Regions from separate parts of the Asanoa sp. NPDC050611 genome, predicted to be linked through region 2. Evidence: riboswitches for the same ligand, from Rfam matches in the RefSeq annotation. Region 2 holds a riboswitch; the other holds the start of a gene.
What was found. Region 2 has a riboswitch for cyclic di-AMP ahead of AB0H87_RS34035 (hypothetical protein). Riboswitches for the same ligand answer to the same signal wherever they lie in the genome.

Region 1: another riboswitch for cyclic di-AMP. It lies ahead of AB0H87_RS19725 (NlpC/P60 family protein); the one in region 2 lies ahead of AB0H87_RS34035 (hypothetical protein).

What each region holds. Positions count from the first base shown of each region.
Region 1 covers NZ_JBFAIU010000120.1:7,442-15,218, forward strand. The annotation lists gene AB0H87_RS19715 (hypothetical protein) at 1-671, shown strand, start outside; gene AB0H87_RS19720 (hypothetical protein) at 668-1,135, opposite strand; gene AB0H87_RS19725 (NlpC/P60 family protein) at 1,322-2,278, opposite strand; cyclic di-AMP (ydaO/yuaA leader) riboswitch at 2,286-2,437, opposite strand; gene AB0H87_RS19730 (ABC transporter ATP-binding protein) at 2,805-3,557, shown strand; gene AB0H87_RS19735 (ABC transporter ATP-binding protein) at 3,619-4,395, shown strand; gene AB0H87_RS19740 (AMP-binding protein) at 4,392-6,260, shown strand; gene AB0H87_RS19745 (branched-chain amino acid ABC transporter permease) at 6,257-7,141, shown strand; gene AB0H87_RS19750 (branched-chain amino acid ABC transporter permease) at 7,138-7,777, shown strand, end outside.
Region 2 covers NZ_JBFAIU010000338.1:495-7,769, forward strand. The annotation lists gene AB0H87_RS34015 (STAS domain-containing protein) at 270-623, shown strand; gene AB0H87_RS34020 (serine/threonine-protein kinase) at 711-1,463, shown strand; gene AB0H87_RS34025 (SRPBCC family protein) at 1,478-1,975, shown strand; gene AB0H87_RS34030 (hypothetical protein) at 1,890-2,408, opposite strand; gene AB0H87_RS34035 (hypothetical protein) at 2,505-3,575, opposite strand; cyclic di-AMP (ydaO/yuaA leader) riboswitch at 3,584-3,714, opposite strand; gene AB0H87_RS34040 (cation diffusion facilitator family transporter) at 3,882-4,790, opposite strand; gene AB0H87_RS34045 (FtsX-like permease family protein) at 4,955-7,275, shown strand, end outside.

The DNA.
Region 1 (7,777 bases), on a different contig from region 2:
CCGTGGAGCGGTCCGCCTCCGACTGGCTGGGCCTGGGGGACGACCTGCGCGGCTTCCACGCCGCGGCCGACGCCGACCCCGGCATGGCGGCGGTGATGCGGGTCGCCCGCGGGTTGCACCAGGTCCGCTTTCCCTCGTTGGCCGAGGCGACCGTCCACTTCACCCTGACCCAGCGCAGCACGCAGTGGTTCGCCGGTGCGCGCCGGCGGCGGATGGCGGCCGACCTGGGGCCGTCGCTGGTCGTCGACGACGTGGTCTACCGGGCGTTCCCGTCGCTCGCGGTGGTCGCGGCGCTCGACGAGGCGACGCTGCGCGGTTACGCGGGCCATGCCCAGCGCGCGGCGCGGGTGCGTGAGGTGGCGGCCGGGGTCGGTGCGTTGGGCGAGCAGTGGCTGCGCACGGCGCCCTACGGCGACGCGCGCGCGGCCCTGCTCGCCGTGCCCGGCATCGGGCCCTTCACGGCCGACGCGCTGTTGCTGCGGGCCCTCGGCCGGCCCGACGAGGTCCCGCTGGAGATGCGCCCGTTCCGCCTGGCGGCGGAGCAGGTCTACGGCACGCCGGCGCCCGGGCCCGAGGAGCTACGCGCCCGCTACGGGCGGCACATCGGCTGGTGGGCCTACACCGTCCGGACCGCCCTGCCGTGGTGCACGCCCGTGCTCGCGGGCGCCTAGGCGATCCGGGTGATGGTGAAGTCGAGGCCCTGGGCGGGGTCATAGGTCCAGGAGGCGCGGAAGCCCGGCCAGGTGCCCTCGACCTTCCCGTCGCGGGTCCGGGTGGCGAACATCCGCTGCTTGACGTCCTCGGGCACCCGCGACTCCTCGAGGATGCACTCGAGGCCGGTCAGGCTGACGCCGGTGCGGTCCTTGCTGCCGGTGTTGTCGACGACGAGCGTCGCGCCGTTGTCCTGCACCTTGGTTCCTTGACCGTCGGCGTCGCAGACGCGTTGTGACTGCTGGAGGAGGTCCGCCGGCGGGCCGGCCGGCTCGCTGCCGCCGGGTGCCAGCGCGACGGCCGCCACGCCGAGGGCGACGAGCATGAGCGCGGCCCCGCCACCGATCACCAGCGCGGTCCGCCTGGTCCGCCGGGTCTTGTCAGCACTGTCGTTGTCCTGCGTGGTCCGCATGTCGTCGAGCACGGTCGCCTCCTCGCGATCGCTGCCGCCGGGCGCCCCCGTCCCCGCCCCGGCCGGTCGATCCCGCAACGACCAGCGAAGCCCGCCGGTTACGCGCCGGGCGCGGCACCACGCTTACGGCTGCCGGACACGCCGGAACCCCGGCGGTGCGCTCCGAACCGGAGCGTGCCGCCGGGGTTCCGGACAGACTCAGCGCACCCGGCCGTAGCCGTACGGCGTCATCATGTCGACCGAGGCCAGCTTCACCGACTCGCCCGCTGTGGGCGCGTGGATCACCTGGTTGCCGCCGACGTACAGGGCCACGTGGCCGAGGCCGCTGTAGAAGACGAGGTCGCCCGCGGCCAACTGGCTGCGGGAGATGTGCGCGACCTTGTCCCACTGCATCGCCGCGTTGTGCGGCAGCGACTTGCCCGCCGCGCGCCAGGCCGCCAGCGTCAGACCCGAGCAGTCGTAGCCGTTCGGACCTTCGGCCGCCCAGACGTACGGCGTGCCGATCGCGTTGTACGCGTACCGGACCGCCACACCCGCCTGGCCGGACACCGACGGGATCTTCCCGCTGTAGGAGGACCCGCTCGAGGTCGCCGAGCCGTATGCCTGCTTGCGCAGGTCGTACAACTTGTCGAGGTCGGCCTCGATCTTCTTCTTGCGGGCCTGCAGCTCCTTGGCCTGCGCGTCCTGCTGGGCCCGCGCGGTGGCCAGGCGCTGCTGATCGGCGGTCAGCTGTTCCCGGGTGTCCTCGAACGCGTCGATCTGCGTCTGGCGTTCCCGGGCCAGCGCGTCGAGCGCCGACATCCGGTCGAGCAACCCGCCGCTGTCGCCCAGCAGGGCGCCGGCGGTGCCGAGACGCCCGGTCTGGTAGGCGGCGACGGCGATGTCACCGACGTCGGCCTGTGCATCGTCGAGCTGCTGTTGCAGCGGAGCGAGGCGCGTTGCCACCTTGCCCGCCTGTGCCTTCGTTGCCTTCGTCTCCTCGTTGAGCTTGTTGTAGGCCTCGACGACCTTCTCCAGCTCGGCAGACGACTTGTTGATCTTCGTGGTGAGCTCGCTGGCCGACGGTTCGGCCGACGCCGCGCCCGCGGGCACGGCAACGGCGACCGCCATGGCGACCAGCACGAGCGCACGCAGCGACATCCGTGCTGACGACAAGTGCAGACCCTTCTTCCGCGGCCGCCTACCGGGTTAGCTGACGGGTTGGGACGGGAAGAACGCCCCTCCGCGTGCAACCACGCGGATTCACCCCAGTGCTTCGGTTGGGTCCCCGATTCGCGTTGATGGCCCGGAGTCGTCATGCGGCGCCCGTCTGGGAGCGGGCGGGGTGCGGGCCGGCGATTCGGCGGCACCGGCGGGGTGCCACCCGGGGGGATGGGCTTGGTGACCACACCGGCGGCCTCACCGTAACCCCGGACCCCACCGGCACAAAGCGCAACAGGGGGAACCGCCCCTTATCGGCTGAATGATCCACGCCAAAAGCAGGACAGCTCACACCTGCGGCCAAAGAAATTTCATTGGCAGTGCAAAAATCTTGGGCCCGGCTCTAGCGACGGCTGGTTACTACGTAGTTAAATGTGTTTCACCTTGTGACCCACACCACACTCGTTCGCATTCTCACGCATAAAGTGGGGCGCCCCCGGTGCTGCAAGTCCGAAATCTCGAGGTCGTCTACGACGACGTGATGCTCGTGTTACGCGGTGTCTCGCTCGACCTCCCGAGCGGCGCCGTCGTCGCCCTGCTCGGCGCCAACGGCGCGGGCAAGACGACCCTGCTGCGTGCCCTGACCGGCCTCCTCGACGTGCACGACGGTGCGGTGACGAAGGGCTCGGTCACCCTCGACGGCGACCCGATCCACGGCCTGCGGCCTGCGGCCGTCGTGCGCCGGGGGATCAGCCAGGTGATGGAGGGCCGCCGGATCTTCGGCGAGCTGACCGTCGAGGACAACCTGCGCGTCGGCGGCCACACCAACGCGGGTGCCGTCAGCGAGCGGCTCGACCACGTCTACGGCCTGTTCCCGGTGCTCAAGGACCGCCGCCGGAAGCTGGCCGGTTACCTGTCCGGAGGTGAACAGCAGATGCTCGCGATGGGGCGGGCGCTGATGGCGAAACCTCGCTACCTCCTGCTCGACGAGCCGAGCCTCGGCCTCGCACCCCGCCTGGTCGACCAGGTCCGCGAGATCATCGTCGAGATCAACAAGTCGGGCACGGCCGTGCTGCTGGTCGAGCAGAACGCGGCGATGGCGCTGTCCATCGCGAGCCACGGCTACGTCCTGGAGACGGGCAAGGTCGTCCTCGACAAGCCCGCCGACCGGCTGCTCGCCGACGACGACGTCCGCGAGTTCTACCTCGGCCTCGGCGCCGCCGACACCGGTGCCGCCCGCCGCTCGTTCCGCGACGTCAAGCACTACAAGCGCCGCAAGCGGTGGTTGTCATGAGCGAGCGCGGCCGGCTCAGTGACTCTCGCTCGCGCTCCGCCGACCGAAGGGAGGCGGCGGGGTGAGCGACGACATACTTGTTTTCGAGGATGTGCACCTCAGCTTCGCCGGGGTGAAGGCGATCGACGGCATCAGCTTCACGGTCGGCGAGCGCGAGCTGTTCGCGATCATCGGGCCGAACGGCGCCGGCAAGACCTCGATCTTCAATGTGCTCTCCGGCGTCTACCGCCCGCAGCGGGGCCGGGTCCTCTTCGACGGCGCGGACCTGATCGGCCGCCGCCCGCACCAGATCGCCGCCCGCGGCATGGCCCGCACCTTCCAGAACGTCGAGCTGTTCGCGAACCTCACCGTCCTCGACAACCTGATGCTCGGCCGACACCACCACATCGGGTACGGGACGCTCGCCGCCCTCGCCTGGCTCGGCAAGGCCCGGCGGGCCGAGGTCGCGGCGCGCGCGCGGGTCGAGGACATCATCGACTTCCTCGAGCTCGAGCAGTGGCGCCGGCTGCCGGTCGGCCTGCTGCCCTACGGCGTGCAGAAGCGGGTCGAGCTCGGCCGGGCCTTGGCCATGGAGCCCAAGCTGCTCCTCCTCGACGAGCCGGTCGGCGGCATGAACGTCGAGGAGACCGAGGACATGGCCCGCTACATCCTCGACATCCGCGACGAGCTGGACATCCCGATCCTGCTGGTCGAGCACGACATGGGCCTGGTGATGGACCTGGCCGACCGGGTGATGGTCGTCGACTTCGGCCACCCCGTGGCGACCGGCGTCCCCGCCGAGATCCAGCACGACCCCGACGTGATCCGCGCCTACCTTGGGGAGGTGGAACGGGCGTGACGCTGTCGACACCGACCCGCACCGAGACGGTGACCACGATCGCGTCCCGGATCCGCGACCGGGCCGCGGAGACGCCGCACGGCGTCGCGATGCGCGAGAAGCACCACGGCATCTGGCGGCAGTACACCTGGTCCGACTACTGGGACCACGCGCTGACCGTCGCGCACGGGCTGCTCGCGCTCGGCGTCCAGCCCGGCGACCGGGTCGCGGTGCACGCCGACAACCGCCCCGAGTGGCTGTTCACCGACGTCGCCACGGTCGCCGTGCGGGCGACCACGGTCGGCCTCTATCCGACGAACCCGGCGGCGGAGGTCGGCTACCTGCTGTCGCACTCGGGCGCGAAGGTGCTGGTCGCCGAGGACCAGGAGCAGGTCGACAAGGCGCTCGAGGTGATCGGCGAGTGCCCCGACCTGCAGCGGGTCGTCTATCTCGAGCCGCGCGGCATCCGGCACCGCTACGACCACCCGGCGCTGCTCGGCTGGGACGACCTGCTGGCGCTGGGCCGGGAGCACCGGGCCGCGCACGCCGAGGCGGTCGCCGACCTGATGGCCACCACGACGCTCGACGACATCGCCACGCTCATCTACACGTCGGGGACGACCGGCCCGCCCAAGGGCGCGATGCTGTCGGTGGCCAACGTGGACTTCGCGGTGCGCACGATCAGCGCCGGCCGCGGTTTCGCCGGTGCGCCACCCGGGCCGCGCGACCTGCTGGTGTCCTACCTGCCGCTGTGCCACGTCGCCGAGCGGATCTTCACGATCTGGTTCAACGCCGGCGCCGGCATCCAGGTCAACTTCGCCGAGTCGATCGCCACCGTGCAGGCCAACCTGCGCGAGGTGCAGCCGACGATCCTGTTCGGTGTGCCGCGCATCTGGGAGAAGATGCTGGCCACGGTGCAGATCAAGCTCGCCAACGCGTCACCGGTCAAGCGGCTCAACGCCCGGCTCTGGCTGCGGGTGGCCGATCGGATCGGCGCGACGCTCGTGCGCACCGGCGGGGTGCACACCTTCGGCACCCGCCTGGCGTACGCGGCCGGTTGGCTCTTCTTCTATCGCGCCCTGCGCGAGCGGGTCGGCATCGGCCGGGTCCGGTTCGCCGCCTCCGGTGCCGCGCCGATCGCGCCCGACGTGCTGCGCTTCTTCATGGGCATCGGGGTGCCGATGTACGAGGTCTACGGCATGACCGAGAGCTCGGCGATCGCGACCGGCAACCGGCCCAGGCGGATCCGGCTCGGCACGGTCGGCGAGCCCGAGGACGACACCGAGCTGCGGCTCGACCCGGCCACCGGCGAGATCCAGCTGCGGCACCCGGGCGTGTTCGTCGGCTACTTCAACGACCCGGCGGCGACCGCGCGGGCCAAGACGGACGACGGCTGGCTGCGGACCGGCGACATCGGGGAGTGGGAAGGCGACTCGCATCTGCGGATCACCGACCGGGCCAAGGACATCATGATCACGGCGGGCGGCAAGAACATCGCGCCCAGCGAGATCGAGAACGCGCTCAAGGCGTCGCCGTACATCAAGGAGGCGATCCTGCTCGGCGACCGCAAGCCGTTCCTGGCCGCGCTGATCGGCATCGAGTGGGACACCGTCGGCGAGTGGGCCCAGCGCCGCGGGATCGGCTACACCACCTACCGCGACCTGTCGCACAAGAACGAGGTGCGCGCGCTGGTGCAGTCGGTGGTCGACGACGTCAACCGCCGGCACGCCCCGGTCGAGCAGGTGCGCGAGTTCCGCATGCTGCCCAAGGAGCTCGACCACGAGGACGGCGAGCTGACCGCGACCCAGAAGGTCCGCCGCTCGGCGGTGGCCGACCTCTTCGGCGACCTGGTCGACGACATCTACAAGGCGAAGGCCGCGGCATGACGGCTTTCGTCGAGGGCTTTGTCCGGGGGCTCGGGGTCGGGAGCGTGTACGCGCTGCTCGCGCTCGGGTTCGTGATCATCTACAAGGCGACCCGGGTGATCAGCTTCGCCCAGCCCGCCCTGATGCTCGCCGGTGTCGTGCTGGTCAGCCACCTCGCCGGCCCGATCGGCTTCTGGGCCGCGCTGCCCGTGGCCGCCCTGCTCACCGCGCTGCTCGGGCTCGGGATCGAGCGCGGCGCGGTGCGCCCGATGGTGGGCCGCCCGGCGTTCGTCGTCGCGATCATCACGCTCGGCGTCGACGTCGCCATCCGGGTCGTGGTCAACATCTTCATCGGTCTCGACGTGCGCAACGTGCACGACCCCTGGGGACTGTCCACCCTGGTGATCGGCAACGTCCACATCGAGCACCGGCACATCGCCGCCTTCCTCTGCGCGGCGGTGCTCGTGGCCGCGCTGTTCGTGTTCTTCCGGTTCTCCCGGATGGGCCTCGCGATGCGGGCCGCGGCGGACGACCAGGAGGCCGCGCTGGCGCAGGGCGTCTCCGTCGGCGCGGTGTTCGCCCTGAGCTGGGCGCTGGCCGGCGCGCTGGCCGCGGTCGGCGGCACGTTCGCGGCCGCGGGCGGCAGCTTCGACGGCACGCTCTGGCTCACCGCGCTGGTCGCGCTGCCGGTGATCATCCTCGGCGGGCTCGACTCGCTGCCGGGCGCGGTGGTCGGCGGGCTCGCCGTCGGCGTCGCGCAGGAGCTGGTCGCCACCTACCAGAACCACACGCCCTGGCTCGGCGGCAACGTCTCGGTGATCACGCCGTACGTGCTGATGCTGTTGGTCCTGCTCGTCCGCCCCTACGGGCTGTTCGGCACCCGGGAGGTCGAGCGGGTATGACGGTCGCCACCAAGGCCCCGCGCGGAAGGCCGCTGCTGTTCACCTCGTACCCCCGCGAGATGAGCCTGTTCCCGACGACCACCCGCAAGGTGGCGTTCGGCGTGCTGCTCGCGGTGACCGCCCTGCTGCCGTTCGTGCTCGCCGACGCCGAGCTGCAGCTGCTCGCGACGTGCTGCATCGCCGCGATCGGCGCGATCGGGCTCGGCCTGGTCACCGGGTACGCCGGCCAGGTGTCGCTCGGGCACGCGTTCTTCCTCGGCATCGGCGCGTACACCGCCTCCGTGATCAGCGGTGACCCCGACGGCCGCACCGTCGGCCTCGGTGTCACCAACCTGCTCGTCTGGCTGCCCGCCGCGGGCCTGGTCGCCGGGCTGTTCGGCGTCATCGTCGCGCCGCTGGCCACCCGCCTGCGCGGCCTCTACCTGGCCATCGTCACGCTCGGCCTGGTCTTCATCGGTCAGCACATCTTCAACGAGTGGTCGAGCGTGACCGGCGGCGTCGGCGTCGGCCGGCCCGCGCCGACCCTGGAGGTGTTCGGCTGGTCGCTGAGCACCACCACGGCCTCGGCCACCCGCGACCAGAAGCTGTTCTGGCTGATGGCCGGGCTGCTGCTGGTGTTCGCGCTGGCCGCCCGCA
Region 2 (7,275 bases):
GTCCCGGTCGCCTCACCCAGTGTGACGGTCGACACGTGCGGTACGCTGGCCCCGGCCGGAATTCGACACGTGTGTTCTGTTCACGCGAGGCGAAGGTCACATATTCACGTTTTGACCGGCTATGCCGGTTTCGGAATACGAGAAAGGGGAAAGTACGCGGCCGCAAGGCTGGCGACCATGTGATGGATGCGAATACTCTCGGTCGCGGTCCGCGTACTGTCGAAAGGTCCCCTGGATGCGGACCGAGGTTCGAGCTCGGAGGTAGTTGCGTGAGTCTGTCGATCGTGACAACTCGACGTGCCAACGGAGTCCTCGAGATCGCCCCCCGCGGTGAGATCGATGTCGACTCCGCCCACGAGGTCAAAGAGGCCATCGCCGCGGCGCTGACCGACGATCGTCCCACCCGGATCGAGCTCAACCTGCGCCTGGTGAGCTTCATCGACTCCGTCGGCATCAGCGCGATGGTGGCGGGCTTCCAGACCGCAGAGGTGAGCGGCATCAAGCTGGTGGTCACCGAGCCCAGCCGGTTCGTACACCGGCAGCTCTGGGTCACCGGTCTGCTCGGGTTGTTCGGGGCCCCGGAGCCCTACCTGGGCGACCTCAACACACCCGCCGGCGCCTGAGGCTTATCGATGTCTAAAGCCTGTCCGTGACCTCTTGTCCCGGGCCCGGTTGATCCGGAAGAGTCCCGGGGCGTGGCGTGGTTGCGGATGGGCACGACCATCCTCCGGCGGTACGTCCTGCTGGGTCCCATCGCGCGCGGCGGCGTGTCGACGGTCTACCACGGCTTCGACAGCCAGACCGCGCGCCCGCTGGCCGTGAAGGTCATCACGCCGGCGCACGCCGACCTCGCCGGGCGCGAGGCGGAGATCACCGAGCGGCTGCGGCACCCTAGCGTCCCGCGCGTCTACGACCACGGCGCCGCGCCGCTGCCGGACGGCTCGGTCGCTCCCTACGTGGTGCTCGAGCTGCTCGACGGCGTCGCGCTGGCCGGCCGGCTGGTCGGTGGCCCGCTGCCCTGGCCGGAGGCGGTCCGGATCGCCGCCACCGTCGCCGACGTGCTGGCGGTGGCCCACCGCCGCGGCGTGGTGCACCGCGACGTCTCGGCCCGCAACGTCATGCTCACCCGGGCCGGCGCCAAGATCATCGACTTCGGCCTCGCCGGTCCGGCCGGTGCACCCGGGTTGCCCGCCGACGACGTGTTCGCCCTCGGCCTCCTGCTGCACGAGATGCTGACGGGCCGGGCGGCCGCACACCGCCCGCGCACCGCCCCGGCGCCGGTGCTCGCGGTGCCCGGCCTGCCCCGCACCGTCGCCGACCTCTGCCGGGCCACCCTGACCCGCACGCCGGGCGACCGCCCGCGCAGCGTGGACGTGGCGCTGAGCCTCTGGTCGTCGATCATGCCGGTGAGCGCTCCGGCGCCGTACGCCTTCCCCGCACCCGCCCTGCACCACCTGAACTGACGACGAGGAGCTTCGTGGCCAAGAGCGGCACCTTCACCTACGAACTGCGCGCCGGCTGCGCGCCCGAAGAGGCCGTCAGGCTGCTGTCCGACTTCAGCCGGCACACCGAGCTCCACCCGTACATCGTCAAGGTCACCGAGGTGCGGCCGGTGGACGGCGCGTTGCGCAGCTTCGTGATCAACGACCGGCTGGCGTTCGGCCCGTTCCGGTTCACCACCACCTACACGGCCGACGTGCTGGCGGTCAACACGCCCGGGCCCGCCGACGGCCCACGGGCCCGCGCGGCCGAGGTGGTCACCCTCGCACGCCAGCGCCCCGGCACGACGCTGCGTAACCGTGCGCGGATCTATCCGGTCTCCGACGGCGGCCTGCACATCGAGGTGACGATCACGCTGACCGCGCCGGCCCTGCTCTTCGGGTACGCGTTCAGGACGGCCCGGCAGGCACACCACGCGCTGGCCGAGCGGCTCCGCGAGGTGCTCGACTCCACGGCGTCCGACCCCACGGTTTGAAGGTCGACAGCACGGTCGCCACCAGCATCATCGTCGTCGACACCGACGGCGCCACCACCATGTTGACCCGGTCGCCGGCGGGCAGCGCGCCGCGCAGATCGGCCGCCAGCGCCAGCCCCGGCAGCAGCGACAGGACGACCAGCACCACCATCAGGGTGACCAGGAACAGCTTCACGACGACCCACCACCACCGGACCAGCCCCCACGGGGTGAGCAGACCGTTGAGCACGGCGACCAGGAGCACCACGAAGCTCAGGGGAGCGAACACCGCCCGGGCGACGAGGTACATCGCCGGATAGACCACGTCGGGGTCGCCACCGGACAGACCCGAGATGCCCAGCGCGAGCATCACGAAGTCGCTGCCGAGCCAGCCGACCGCGGTCGCCACGTGCACCGTCAGCAAGGTCCTGCGCCAGTTCGGTGAGAGCGTCATGCCGACAGGTTCCCGGTTCGGCGCCGCGCGGTCGTCCACAACCGAACGCATCCGGGGGTACGCCCAGCGGCGTACCCCCGGATGGTTTTCGGGACCTCAGTAGACGCTCAGGTGCACGTGGTTGGTGTGGTCGCTGGACGGGTCTCCGCCCGCCCCGCTGTACGCCTTCCAACCACTGCTGGGTAACCAGATCTGCCGGTACCAGATCACGTAGAGCACGGCCAGGTTGTCCGAGTTGCGGATGAAGTAGTTGGCCAGGTTCGTGCCGTACGTCTTCTCGGCACCGGTCGCGTCGCCCTCGAAGCCGCCCTTCGCGGCCGCGAAGTCGCACGCCCGGCCCTTCGGATGCTCACCGGACCCGCCGCTGCGGTAGCACGACACGTAGTGCGTGAAACCGGCCGCCTTGGCCTGCTGCAGCGCGTGCAGCGTGCGCGGGGTGATGCAGCCGCTGGCCGGGGTCGGGTCGTTGACGCTGCACGACTCGGTCGGCCAGCTCCCGTCGCTGTTGCGCTTCGCCGGTGTGGCGGTGGCCCCGCCGGACCCGCCCGTGTTGCTGCCGGACCCGCCGCTCTGGGACGCCTTCGCCGCGGCCGCCTTCTGCTGCCTGGCCGCCACGTCCAGCGCCCGCTCCGCCTGGTCCTTGCGGGCCTTCATCAGCGCCACCTGGCGCTGCTGCTCGCGTACCTCCGTCTTGATCGCGTCGGTGGCCGACGCCTCCTTCGCCTGCGACTCCTCGAGACCGCGGATGGTCCGCTGCTCGTTGGCCGCGACCATGCCGAGCGCGTTGGCCCGTTCCAGGAAGCGCTCCGGCGAGTCACTGTTGATCAGCGCGGCCATCGGGCTCAGCCGGCCGGTGCGATAGGCCGAGCGGCCCAGCTCGGCGACCGCCTCGACGTGCGTCGCCAGGTCCTTCTCGATGGTCCGGAGGCTCGCCTCCTGCTCCCGCTGCTTGCCCTGCGAGCGCTTCAGCGCGCCCTGGGCGTCGAGGTAGCCGCGGCTCGCCTTGTCGAGCTGGTCCCGCAGCTCAGCCGTGCCGCCCTCGTCCTCGGGGTCCGCGCTGGCCGGTGCCGTCGGGCCCACGAGCCCGATGACGAGACCGGCGAGCACGACCGCGACGACCCGGAACCATCGTCGTCGGATGTGCGGATGACTGGGGGGATCGATCATCTGGGGGCATGTCCTTCCGTCAGCCGCCGACCGGGTTAGCTGACGGGTTCGGGACGGAAAGTGATCCCTACCGCTCGCGCGGATGCACCCCAGGTGCGTGGTTCCCCGGCTCGCCGTGGCGATTAGGCGACGACCTCCGCGGACACCGGTGGGGTGCCGCGCCTGCGAAGATCGATCTGGAGACTACCCAGGGACCCCTACTCTGCGGGAGGGCCGTAAAGCCCTATTAGCGGCTCTTGCCCGGATTTACCCGGGCAAATATCCCGCGATGGTCACCAAAGTTAAGACCGTCCTAAGCACCCACCGTCACCAACGGGCGGTGTGACAGTCACCCGTCGCAGCCACCGGCTCGACCTGGAGGGTGGCGTGCTCGATGCCGAAGCCGTCCTGCAGCGTCTCCCGGGCGGCCGCGAGCACCGTGGCGACCTCCGCGTCGCGCTCGATGCCGAGGTGGGCCGAGGCCACCTCCATGCCCGAGGTCAGCGTCCAGACGTGCAGATCGTGCACGTCGCACACCCCCGGCACCGACCCGAGCTTGGTGCGCATCGCCGCGACGTCGAGATGCCCCGGCGCGGCCTGCACCAGGATCCGCACCGCCTCCCGACCGAGCTTCCAGGTGCGGGGGAGGATGAACAGGCCGACCGCCACCGCGATCAGCGGGTCGACCACGAACCAGCCCGTGCCGGCGATGATCCCGGCGCCGACCAGCACGCCGACGGAGCCGACCAGGTCGCCGAGCACCTCCAGGTAGGCGCCCCGGACGTTGATGCTCTCCTCGGCGCCGCGGCGGAGCAGGCCGAACGCGACGATGTTGGCGATCAGGCCCAGGCCGGCCACGATCAGCATCGGCGTCGTGCTGACCGCCGGTGCGTCGCCGAACCGGCGTACCGCCTCGACCAGCACGTAGATCGCGACGCCGAACAGCAGCACCGCGTTGGCCAGGGCGGCCAGCACTTCCAACCGGTAGAGCCCGAACGTCCGTTGCGGGTCGGCCGCCGCGCGCCGGGCGGCGGTGATGGCGGCCAGCGCCATGCCGATCCCGAGGACGTCGGTGAACATGTGCCCGGCGTCGGAGAGCAGGGCCAGCGAGCCCGTGGCGAACGCGGTGACCGCCTCGACGACCATGAAGACGGCGAGGAGCCCGAAAGCGGCCCAGAGGCGCCCGCGGTGCTTGGCGCCCGCGTCGCGTACGCCGTGGTCGTGTCCCGCGCCCACTCGGTCCTCCCTCGCCTTCGCTGCTCTCCAGTCTTATGCAAACATCGCTATGTATGCAAAGGTGACACCGGGAACCATTGCCATTGTCCGTCCGGCGGGGGCATCGGGGCGGCGACAGGCGGGGCGTTTCGGGGCGCGTGTGGCGGGTGTTCACACTGGTCGACGTGAAACGGCCTCTTGTTCGCCTCGCGGTAACCGGTTTCCGCGCGCACGCCGTCCGGCTCGTGCTCACCGGCTTCGCGGTGATGGTCGGGGTCGGTTTCCTCGCCGGCACGCTGGTCTACGGCGACACCGCCCGGGCCGCCTTCTACGACGACCTGGCCCGCTCGGCCCGCAACGTCGACGTGGCGGTCGAGCCCGCGGCGCAGCTCGCCGAGCGCGACACGGTGTCGACCATCGCGGCGGTCGACGGCGTCGCGGCGGTCGACGGGCGGATGGCGGCCTGGCTGAGCATGCTCGACCGGGACGGCAAGCTGATGATGGACCACGGCCACGTCGGCTACGGGCTGTCCGTGCCGGACGTGCCGTCGCTGGCCGCGTACGACCTGCTGTCCGGCCGGCTGCCGACCGGGCCGGGCGAGCTGGCGGTCGAGAAGAGCACGGTCGCGCGGGCCGGCTTCACGGTCGGCGGCCCGGTCACCGTGCTCGACGCGGTTGGCCGGCCCCGCACGCTGACCCTCGTCGGCGTGCTCGACCTCGGCGTCAACCGGCTCTACGGCGGCTCGACGGTGGCCGCGCTCACCGACGCCGCGCTGACCGAGCTGACCGGGACGGAGCGGTTCGCCGAGGTGGTGGTCGCCGCCCGGCCCGGGGTGTCCGAGACGGTGCTGCGCGACCGGGTGTCGGCGGCGCTCGGGGAGGCGTACCCGGTGCTGACCGGTGCCCAGCTCCGCGACCGCCTCGCCGTCGAGGCCGGCAAGTACGTGACCGGCTTCGTCGCCGTCCTGCTCGGCTTCGGCCTCGTGGCGGTGACCGTGTCGGCGTTCGTCATCTACAACACGTTCGCGATCCTCGCCGCCCAGCGCACGCGCGAGCTGGCCCTGCTCCGCGCGGTCGGCGCGTCCCGCCGCCAGGTCACCGGCACCGTGCTCCTGGAGGCGCTGCTGCTCGGCATCGTCGCCTCGATCGGCGGCCTGGTGATGAGCGTGCTCATCGGGTACGGCCTGATGTGGGGCCGCGAGCTGGTCGCCACCGACATCCCGCTGCACACGCCGGTGGTGCGCTGGCCCACGTTCCTCGTCGCGGTCGGCTTCGGCACGTTCGTGGCGGTGGTCTCCGCGCTGGTCCCGGCCGTCTCCGCGGGCCGGGTCCCACCGCTGGCCGCCCTGCGCGACGCCGCCCTGGCCGAGCCGCGCGCGGTCGCCGGCGGCCGCCGCACCGCCCGCGTCGTCGGCGCACTGCTGCTCGGCGTCACCGGCCTGCTGGCGATCGGCTTCGGCGTGCCGCTCGGCTTCCCGGGCCTACCCCTGGTGCTCGGCGGCGGAATGCTGCTCTTCGTCGCCGCGGTGGTGGCCGGCCCGCTGGTGGTGCCGCGGGCGGTGGCGGTCGTCGGCTGGCTGCCGGCCCGGCTGTTCGGCACGGTGCCGGCGCTCGCGGTCGCCAACGCCCGCCGCAACCCGCGCCGGGCCGCCGCGACCACGCTCGCCCTCGTGATCGGGGTGGCGCTGATGTCGCTGTTCGCGGTGCTGCTGGCCACCGCGCGGGACCAGAGCGGCCGAGAGCTGACGGAGAACTTCCCGGTGGAGTTCACGCTCAACCGGGCCCGCACGGACGGCACGTTCGAGTCGATGCGGGCGGGGATGCCGGACGGGCTCGCCTCGGCCCTGCGCGCGCACCCGGAGTTCGCGACGGTGGCCGAGGTGCGCTCGGAGCAGCCGCTGGCGGGGGAGCGGGTGCGGGTCGCGGCGGTGCCGCCGGACCAGCTGCGCGGTGCGATCCGGCCGGAGGTGACCGCGGGCTCGCTGACCGGGCTCGGGCCGGGGACGGTCGCGCTGAGCCGGTCGTACGCCGCCGATCAGGGTGTTTCCGTCGGTGGTTCGGTGCCGCTCGGCGCGCTGGGCCCGCTGCGGGTGGTGGCGCTCTACGACGACTCCCCGCTGGACGGCTCGGCGCTCGTGTCCTACCCCACCTTCACCGCGGCGTACGGCTCGCGCCCGGCGGTCGAGATCCTCGTCGACCTGTCGCCGGGTGTGTCCACGACGGACGGTCGGCGGATACTGGACGCGGAGCTGCGGGCGTACCCGGTGGTCCAGGTGACCAGCCGCGCCGCCGAGGCCGACGAGCTGGCGGCGTCCCTGGACGAGCTGCTGGGCATCTTCGCCGCGCTGCTCGGCATGTCGGTGCTGATCTCGCTGTTCGGCATCGGCAACACGCTGTCGCTGTCGGTGGTGGAACGCCGCCGCGAGTCGGCGACGATGCGCGCGCTGGGCCTGTCCCGCCGTCAGCTCCGCGGCATGCTGCTCCTGGAGTCGACCCTGATCGCGGT